DNA from 2 places in the Kineococcus rhizosphaerae genome. Region 2 is predicted to be linked to the other one. Evidence: riboswitches for the same ligand, from Rfam matches in the RefSeq annotation. Region 2 holds a riboswitch; the other holds the start of a gene.
The links. A riboswitch is a leader RNA that binds a small molecule or an ion and turns the genes downstream of it on or off. The one in region 2 is predicted to bind thiamine pyrophosphate.
Positions count from the first base shown of each region.

Region 1: linked by a shared signal. The riboswitch ahead of thiM (hydroxyethylthiazole kinase) and the one ahead of CLV37_RS08775 (ECF transporter S component) in region 2 are both predicted to bind thiamine pyrophosphate.

Region 1 covers NZ_PVZF01000014.1:113,421-117,819, forward strand. The annotation lists gene thiD (bifunctional hydroxymethylpyrimidine kinase/phosphomethylpyrimidine kinase) at 1-417, opposite strand, end outside; gene thiE (thiamine phosphate synthase) at 533-1,156, opposite strand; gene thiM (hydroxyethylthiazole kinase) at 1,153-1,956, opposite strand; TPP riboswitch at 1,949-2,049, opposite strand; gene CLV37_RS22730 (DUF4383 domain-containing protein) at 2,119-2,574, shown strand; gene mgrA (L-glyceraldehyde 3-phosphate reductase) at 2,608-3,642, opposite strand; gene eda (bifunctional 4-hydroxy-2-oxoglutarate aldolase/2-dehydro-3-deoxy-phosphogluconate aldolase) at 3,662-4,279, opposite strand; gene CLV37_RS22745 (nucleoside hydrolase) at 4,336-4,399, opposite strand, start outside.
Region 2 covers NZ_PVZF01000003.1:345,617-350,015, reverse strand. The annotation lists gene CLV37_RS08800 (SDR family oxidoreductase) at 1-96, shown strand, start outside; gene CLV37_RS08795 (hypothetical protein) at 257-535, opposite strand; gene CLV37_RS08790 (NAD-dependent epimerase/dehydratase family protein) at 626-1,609, shown strand; gene CLV37_RS08785 (CsbD family protein) at 1,619-1,792, opposite strand; gene CLV37_RS08780 (DUF4235 domain-containing protein) at 1,954-2,256, opposite strand; TPP riboswitch at 2,486-2,590, shown strand; gene CLV37_RS08775 (ECF transporter S component) at 2,639-3,241, shown strand; gene CLV37_RS08770 (ATP-binding cassette domain-containing protein) at 3,234-4,399, shown strand, end outside.

The DNA of each region.
Region 1 (4,399 bases), on a different contig from region 2:
GGGCGTCACGAGGTCGGCCAGCGGGAGCAGGTCGGTGCGCAGGGCGTGCACGGCGGCCGGGTCGAGCAGCCGGTCCCCGCTGGTGGCGACCATCACCGGGTCCAGGACGACCGGCCCCAGGTCGCGCCCGCGCACGGCGGCGGTCACGACCGCGACGACGTCCGCGTCGGCGAGCATCCCGATCTTCGTGGCGTGCACCGCGATGTCGTCGAGGACGGCGTCGAGCTGCTCGCCGACGAAACCCGCCGGCACGACGTGGACGCCGCGCACGCCGCGGGTGTTCTGCGCGGTCAGCGCCGTCAGGACGCTCGTCCCGAACACCCCGTGCGCGGCGAACGTCTTCAGGTCGGCCTGGATCCCCGCTCCCCCGCCGGAGTCGCTGCCCGCGATCGTGAGGGCGACGCGGCTGTCGCTCACGCTGTGCCTCCGGTCCGCTCCGTCACGGCGCCGGTGACGGCGCCCTCCCTCGCGACCGCGCAACGACTCCGTCGGCGCGTTCGCTCGGTCCGGACGCCGTCGCGCCGTTCGTCGCTCACGCGCGTCGCCACGACGCGAGGAGCTCACGAGCGGCCCGTTCCGGGTCGGCCGCGCCGCAGATCTCCGACACGACGCAGAACCCCGTGATCCCGGTGTCGCGCAGGGAGTCGAGGTTGTCGGGGTGGATCCCCCCGATCGCCACACAGGGCACGGGCGAGGCCGCCACGACCGCGCGGACCCCGTCGGCGCCGAGCGCGGCGGCCGCGTCGGGTTTCGTCGCGGTGTCCCGCACGGGCCCGACGCCGAGGTGGTCGACGACGGCGGGGTCGACCCGGCGGGCCTGCTCGACGCCGGAGACGGACAGCCCGATCAGCAGGTCGGGGGCGATCCGGCGCACGTCCTCGGCCGGCAGGTCGGACTGCCCGAGGTGCACGCCGTCGACCCCCGCGATCAGCGCGACGTCGACGGCGTCGTTCACGAGCAGCGGGACCCCGGTGCCGGCCAGCACGTCCCGCACGGCGACGACGAGGGCGAGGCGGTCGCGGTCCGAGCCGTGCTTGGCGCGGACCTGCACGGCGTCGACACCACCGGCCACCGCGGCCCGCACGACGGCCGGGACCCCCCGGTCGCCGCACTGGGCGGTGTCGGTGACGAGGTACAGCGAGGGCGCGAAGCTCACGCGAGCCGCCCAGCGGCCTCGCCCAGCGCCCCGGCGTCGACGGCGGACAGCTCGTCGATCCAGGCGATGGCGAACGACCCCGGCCCGTCGGTCCGGGCCGCGGCGCGCTCGGCGGCGAGCGCGACGTGCAGGTGGGCCGCGGTCGCGGCGACCAGCGGGTCGGGTTCGGCCCCCGCGTAGGCCGCGACGAGCGCGCCGAGGGAGCACCCCGCGCCGGTCGTGCGGGTCAGCAGCACGTGGCCGCCGGGGACCCGGACCGTCCGCCCGGCGTGGACCAGGACGTCGACGACGCCGGAGACCGCGACGACGCCGCCGGTGCGCGCGGACAGTTCCCGGGCCGCCTCGAGCGCGTCGTCCACCCCGTCGGTGGTGTCGACCCCGCGCCCGCCGGATCCTGCCCCGGCGAGCCCGAGGACCTCGGAGGCGTTGCCGCGCACCACGGTCGGGGCGTGCTCGAGCAGTTCGCGGGCGACGCGGGTGCGGAACTCCAGGCCGCCGACCGCGACGGGGTCCAGGACCCAGGCGGTCCCGTGCTCGCGCGCCGAGGCGGCCGCGGCCGCCATGGCCTGCGCCTTGGCGTCGTCGAGGGTTCCCACGTTCACCAGGACCCCGGAGGCGATCGCGGCGAACGCCGCGGCCTCGTGGACGTTGTCGACCATCGCCGGGGCGGCTCCCGCGGCGAGCAGGGCGTTCGCGGTGATGGTCTGGACGACGGAGTTGGTGAGGCACTGCACGAGCGGTGCCTGTTCGGCGACCGCGGACCGCGCCCGCGCGACGTCGACTGCAGTGACGGCTGCCATGCCGTGACATCCCTTCGTCAGCATTACCTGAATCAGGTTCTCCGGGTCTGATCTCAGCTGCGCGATCCGCACGCAGCACCCCGTGTCGCGGCCGACAGTACACCCGCGCCGCACCCGTCCCCGACACCGTTTGCGCCGGCGCCCAGCGGGTAGCGGCCCACCATGAGCCAGAACTTCGCGGGATCGGTCGAGCCGGTCCACCCGCGCACCACGGCGGGGCAGCACCTGTCGCTGCTGCTCGGCCTGGTGCTGCTGCTCCTGGGGATCGCGGGGTTCGCGGTGTCCGGGTTCTCCGACTGGACCGGCGGCACGCAGGAGCAGCAGGTCATCGGCTTCTCGGTGAACCCCGCCTCCAGCGCCGTCCACGTCGTGCTGGGCGTGCTGGGGGTGCTGGCCCGCACGGGGGCCCGGCGGGCGCGCGGGTACGGCGTCCTGCTGTTCGTCGTGCTCGGCGCGCTCTTCGCCTGGGGGCTGGCGAGCCGGGGGTCGGGCGACACCGCGCTCAACCTCGCCTGGCCGGTCACGACCCTGCACGGCGTCCTGGCCGTCTTCGCGCTCGTCGTCGTGCTCGTCCCGGTCCGCGCCGGGCGCCGGGAGTCGACGGCCGAACTGCGCTGATCCCCGGGATCCCGGGGACCAGCGCAGGTCAGGTCAGTTCTCGCCGCCGGTGCGGACCCCGGCCCACAGGTCGACGCCGGAGTCCACCGCGAACTCCTCGATGGCGGTCAGTTCCTCCGCCGTGAACTCCAGGTTCGCCACGGCCGCGACGTTGTCCTCGACCTGGCGCACCGAACTCGCCCCGATGAGCGTGGTGGTCACGCGCCGGTCCCGCAGCGTCCAGGCCAGCGCGAGCTGCGCGAGCGTCTGACCGCGGCCCGAGGCGATCTCCTGCAGACCGCGGATGCGGCGCAGGGTCTCCTCGTTCAGGATCGACGGGTCGAGCGACTTGCCCTGCGCCGCACGGGAGTCCTGCGGGATGCCGTTCAGGTAGCGGTCGGTCAGCAGCCCCTGCGCGAGCGCCGTGAACGGGATGCAGCCCACCCCCTCGGCCTCCAGGACGTCCAGCAACCCCGACTCGATCCAGCGGTTGAACATCGAGTACGAGGGCTGGTGGATCAGCAGCGGCGTGCCCAGGTCGCGCAGGATCCGGGAGGCCTGCAGCGTGCGTTCGGGGCCGTAGGAGGAGATCCCGACGTACAGCGCCTTGCCCGAGCGGACGATGGCGTCCAGTGCGCCCATCGTCTCCTCGAGCGGGGTGTCCGGGTCCGGGCGGTGGTGGTAGAAGATGTCGACGTACTCCAACCCCATGCGCTGCAGGGACTGGTCGAGGGAGGCGGTGAGGTACTTGCGCGAACCGCGGTCCCCGTACGGCCCGGGCCACATGTCCCAGCCGGCCTTGGAGGAGATGACGAGCTCGTCGCGGTAGGGCTTGAAGTCCTCGCGGAACAGCCGGCCGAAGTTCGTCTCGGCGCTGCCGTAGGGCGGGCCGTAGTTGTTGGCGAGGTCGAAGTGGGTGATCCCCAGGTCGAACGCGCGGCGGGCGGTGTCGCGCTGGGTCTGGAACGGCTTGTCGTCGCCGAAGTTGTGCCAGAAACCCAGCGAGAGCGCGGGCAGTTCGACGCCGCTGCGGCCGCAACGGCGGAAGGGCATGGACTCGTACCGTCCAGCGTCTGCGGTGTAGGTCACGGCACCGATCCTGCCACGCTCAGCGCAGCGCGACCGCCGCGCGGGCCAGTTCCTCGACCCGGCCGAAGTCGTGGTCGGCCAGGACGTCGGGCGCGGTGATCCAGCTGCCGCCGACGCAGCCCACGTTCGGCAGGGCCAGGTACTGCGGGGCGTTGGCCGGCGTCACTCCCCCCGTCGGGCAGAACCGCAGCTGCGGCAACGGCGAGCGCAGCGCCCCGAGGAACGCGGCGCCGCCGGCCTGCTCGGCGGGGAAGAACTTCAGCTCGTGCAGGCCCAGCTCCAGCGCCGCCAGCGCCTCCGAGACCGTGGCCACCCCCGGCAGCAGCGGGACGTCGCGGTCGCGGGCCGCCTCGACGATCGAGCGCGTCGTGCCGGGGCTGACGAGGAACTGCGCGCCCGCGTCGACGGCCCGGGCCACGTCCTCGGCCGAGACGACCGTCCCGACGCCCAGCAGGATCTCCGGGACCTCCGTCGCCACGGCCCGCACCGCGTCCAGGGCCGAGGCCGTGCGCAGCGTGAGTTCGACGATCCCGATCCCCCCGGCCAGCAGCGCCCGCGCCAGCGGGACGGCGTCCGCGGCGTCCTCGAGCACCACGACGGGGATGACGGGTGACACGTCGAGCACGCTGGGGACCACGGACCGTTCCTCCTCGAACCTCGGCCAGGACGGGGCCAACCTACCCCCGGGTCCGCTCAGGCCCGCCCGTCCCCCGCGAGCACCCCCAGGAAGTCGGCGAGGAACGCCTCGACGTCCACC
Region 2 (4,399 bases):
AGCCGGCTCGCCGGGTTCACCGGGTACGTCAGCACCGAACGGGCGCTGCTGGGGCTCGTCGACCGCTACCGCCGGGCGCGGGTGCTGCCCGCCTGACGCCCCCCCGGGGTGGGTCAGGGCACCCGGGGGGAGTGGGTCGTGGACGCCTCGCGCCAATAGGTTTGGCGCAAGGCGTCAACGACCCGATCCCCGCCCGCCCCTCGCGGCAGCGAGGCCCCGGTCCGAGCGGACCGGGGCCTCCACCGTCGGGGTCGTCTCAGCGGGTGCCCTCGGGCCCGTCGTCGGCCGGGACGGCCTGCGCGGCGTCCTCGGGGGAGATCCGCACCCCCGCCGTGGGGTCGCCCTGACCCGTCCCGTCGGCCACGTCGTCCTGCAGGCCCAGCGGGTCCTGCGGGTCGCGGGCGGGGCTGGGCACGGGGCCGGAGTCGGAGGCGCGGGCGTTCTCCCGGCTGCCGCCGTCCTGCACGGCGCGGACCTCGGCGTTGTCGTACACGTCCACCTGGTCGGTGCTCTGGTCGCTGCTCTGTTCGCTCACCCGCCCACTGTGGGGTGCCGGCCGGGCGGGCGCGCGTCGGGCGGTCTAGGGTCGCGGCGAGACGACGAGGTCCTACTCGGAGGAGCACCAGTGGCGTTGCGCGTCCTGTTCATCGGCGGTACCGGGATCATCAGCTCGGCCTGCGCCGACCTGGCGGTCCGCCGCGGGATCGACCTGACCGTGCTCAACCGGGGGACCGGCAAGCGTCCGCTGCCCGCCGGCGCGAAGGTCCTGACCGCCGACGTCCGCGACCCCTCCGCCGTGCGGGAGGCGCTGGGGGACAGCGAGTTCGACGTCGTCGTCGACTTCGTGGCCTTCACCCCCGAGCACGTCGCCGCGGACGTCGAGCAGTTCCGCGGCGCGGTCGGCCAGTACGTCTTCGTCTCCAGCGCGAGCGCCTACGCCAAGCCCGTGGGCCACCTGCCGATCACGGAGTCGACGCCCCTGCGCAACCCGTTCTGGTCGTACTCCCGCGACAAGATCGCCTGCGAGGAACTGCTCACGCGCGAGTGGCGCGAGAACGGGTTCCCGGCGTTCGTGGTGCGGCCCAGCCACACCTACGACCGCACGAGCGTCCCGCTGGACGACGGCTGGACGGCGATCGACCGGATGCGGCGCGGCAAACCCGTCGTGGTGCACGGCGACGGCACCTCGACGTGGGTGCTCACCCACCACGCGGACTTCGCGCAGGGTTTCGTCCCGCTGCTCGGGGAACCCGCCGTGACGGGTGACGTCGTGCACCTGACGAGCGACGAGGTCCTCACCTGGGACGGCATCGCGCGGCGGCTGGCCAGCGCGGCCGGGGTGGACGACCCGCGCATCGTGCACGTCCCGAGCGAGGTCGTCGCCCGGGAGGCACCGGACCGGGGGCCGGGGCTGCTGGGGGACAAGGCGCACTCGGTGGTCTTCGACAACACCAAGCTCAAGCGCCTCGTGCCGGGGTTCGCGGCCACGACGAGCTTCGCGCAGGGTGCCCGGGAGATCGTCGCCCACCACGACGCGAACCCGGCCCTGCAGGTCGTCGACCCGGAGGTCGACGCCTGGCAGGACCGGCTGGTGGAGCGGTTCGGCTGACGCCGGCGTTCAGCCCTTGAACGCGTCCTTGACGTGCTCGCCGCGCTGCTTGAGGTCGGCGGCGGCCTGGTCCTTCTGACCCTCGCGGCGCAGTTCCTCGTCGCCCTTGGCGCCTCCGACGGCTTCCTTCGCCTTCCCGGCGAGGTCCTCGGCGGCGTTCTTGATCTTGTCAGCGGCGCTCATCGTCCTGCTCCTTCCCCTGCCCCGGGTGGTTCCCGGTGCGGACCTCCACTGCAGCACCGCCGCAGTCGACCCGCACCCGGAGATCAGCTCCCCGGGGAGGGGGGTTGGTGAAGGTCCCGGGACGACCGCCCACCCCGGCGGGGTGAGCGGCCGCGGGGGGATCAGGAGTTCGCCTCGACCGCCCCGTCGTCGCCCGGGCCGAGGCCGGGCGGCAGCTCCCCGAAGCTCTTGCGGTACCAGACCGCGGCCTGGCGCTCGACGACGAGACGGGTCAGACCGATGATCGCCCCGGACGCGAGCGCCCACACGACGGCTTCCTTCCACGCCACGTCCGGGTCCTCCGGGTTGTCCGGGGGCGGGGACCCGGTCGCGGTGACCCAGATCTTCTTCGTGAGACGGCTCGCGACCGCGGTCGCGAGGATGCCGGCGCCCGGGCCGACCAACTTCCAGACGATCGAGCTCATGCGCCGACCCTGCCCTACAGCAGGTCCAGGAGCCAGCCCAGGACCGGGGTGAGCGCGGCCGCGCTGCCCGCGAGGACGGCGATCACGACGATCAGCGTCATCAGCCTCACCGCCCGGGACGGTCCGCCGTCGGGTCCTCGCATCATCCGCAGCACGCCCCCATCCTCGCGCACCCCCACGTCCCCCTCCGATCGCGCAGGGGTGGGAGCAGGACAGGGGTAGGGTCGGGGCCACACGACAGGGGAGCGCCGTGGGGCGCTGAGAGTGCGGGTTTCCGCAGACCCTCGAACCTGATCCGGTTCAGACCGGCGTAGGGAGTCGGGACGTCCTCGACGCGGGGCCACGGTGGCCGTGCGTCCCCCTCCTGGGACCAGGAGGAACCATGAGCACCACCGTCAGCCGCACCCGGGGCACCCGGCACTGGCGCACCGTCGACCTCGTGACCGCCGCCGTCCTCGGCGTCGCCTTCGGCGTCGTCTTCTGGGGTTGGGACGTGCTGTACGCGGCCGTCTCGCCCGTCTTCACCGCGGTCCCGTTCGTGCAGAGCGTCCTGGCCGGGGTGTGGCTGCTGCCGGCCGTCGTCGGCGCCCTCGTGGTGCGCCGGCCGGGGGCCGCGCTGTTCGCCGAGCTCGTGGCCGCGTCCGTCGAGGCGCTGCTGGGCAACCAGTGGGCCACGTCGGTGCTGATCTCCGGCGCCATCCAGGGCCTGGGTGTGGAGATCGCGGTCGCGCTGTTCGCCTGGCGCCGGTTCGGCCCGGGCGTCGCGGTCCTGGGCGGGGTCCTGGCCGCCGTCCTGGAGGGCGTCTACGAGCTGTTCGCCTACTACGCGGGGGAGTGGACGCTGCCCTTCCAGGCGGTCTACGTCGGCTGCTTCGTGGTCTCGGGCGCCGTGGTCGCCGGGCTCGGCGGGTGGGCGCTGGTGCGCGCGCTGGCCCGCACCGGGGCCCTGTCGGCCTTCGCCGCGGGCCGCGAGCACCGTGGCTGACCTCGCGCTGCGAGGTCTGACGGTCACCGGCCCGGGGGGGCGCGCCCTCGTGCGCGACGTCGACCTCGACGTCGCCGCGGGCGAGCGGGTGCTGCTCGCCGGGCCCAGCGGGGCGGGCAAGTCGACCGTCCTGCGGGCCCTGGCGGGGTTGCTCGACGACGACGTGGAGGCCACCGGGGACGTGCGGCTGGCGGGGCGCGCGCCCGTGCCCGGCGAGATCGGCCTGCTCGTGCAGGACCCGCTGGACGCCGTCGTCGCCGAGACCGCCGGGCGCGACACCGCCTTCGGGCCCGAGAACGCGGGACGGGACCGCACCGGGATCTGGCGGCGCGTCGCGCGCGCCCACGCCGCGGCCCGCTTCACCGCCGGCCGCGACCGGCTCGTCGCGACCCTGTCCGGCGGGGAACGGCAACGGCTGGCGCTCGCGGGCACCCTGGCGGCCGACCCCGCCGTCCTCCTGCTCGACGAGCCGACGGCCATGCTCGACGCCGCCACCGCCGACGCCGTGCGCGCGGCCGTCCTGGAGGCCGCGGCGGGCCGCAGCCTCGTCGTCGTCGACCACGACCTCGCCGCGTGGGCGCCGCACGTCGACCGCGTCGTGCTGCTCGGCGTCGACGGCCGCGTCGCCGCGGACGGGCCGCCCGGACGGGTCCTGACCCCCGGGCTGGGCCTGTGGGTCCCCGGGGCGGGCACCCCCGAGCTCCTCGACGTCCCCGTCGGCCTCCTCGAACCCGCCCTGCCGCTCGAGGGGACGGCGTTGCGGGGCAGCGGGCTGGGACTGGTCCGCACGCGCCGGGGGCTGCGGCCCCGGCCGGCGGCCACGGTCCTGCGCGACGTGGACGTCACGGTCCGCGCGGGTGCCGTCACGGCCCTGACGGGCGACAGCGGTGCCGGCAAGTCGAGCCTGCTCGCGGTCCTGGCGGGCCTGGCCCGGCCCACCGGCGACCTCCTCGCCGCCGCCGGGCTCGCGGGACGCCGCGGCCGGCGGGCCCCGCACACCTGGACCTCGACCGAGCTGGCCGCGCGCACCGGCTGGGTGCCGCAGTTCCCCGAGCACACGTTCCTGGCCGCCACCGTCGCCGCCGAGGCCGCCGCCACCGCCCGGGTCCTGGGCCGCGACCCCGCCCGCGCGCGGACGCTGCTGGAGCTGCTCGGGCT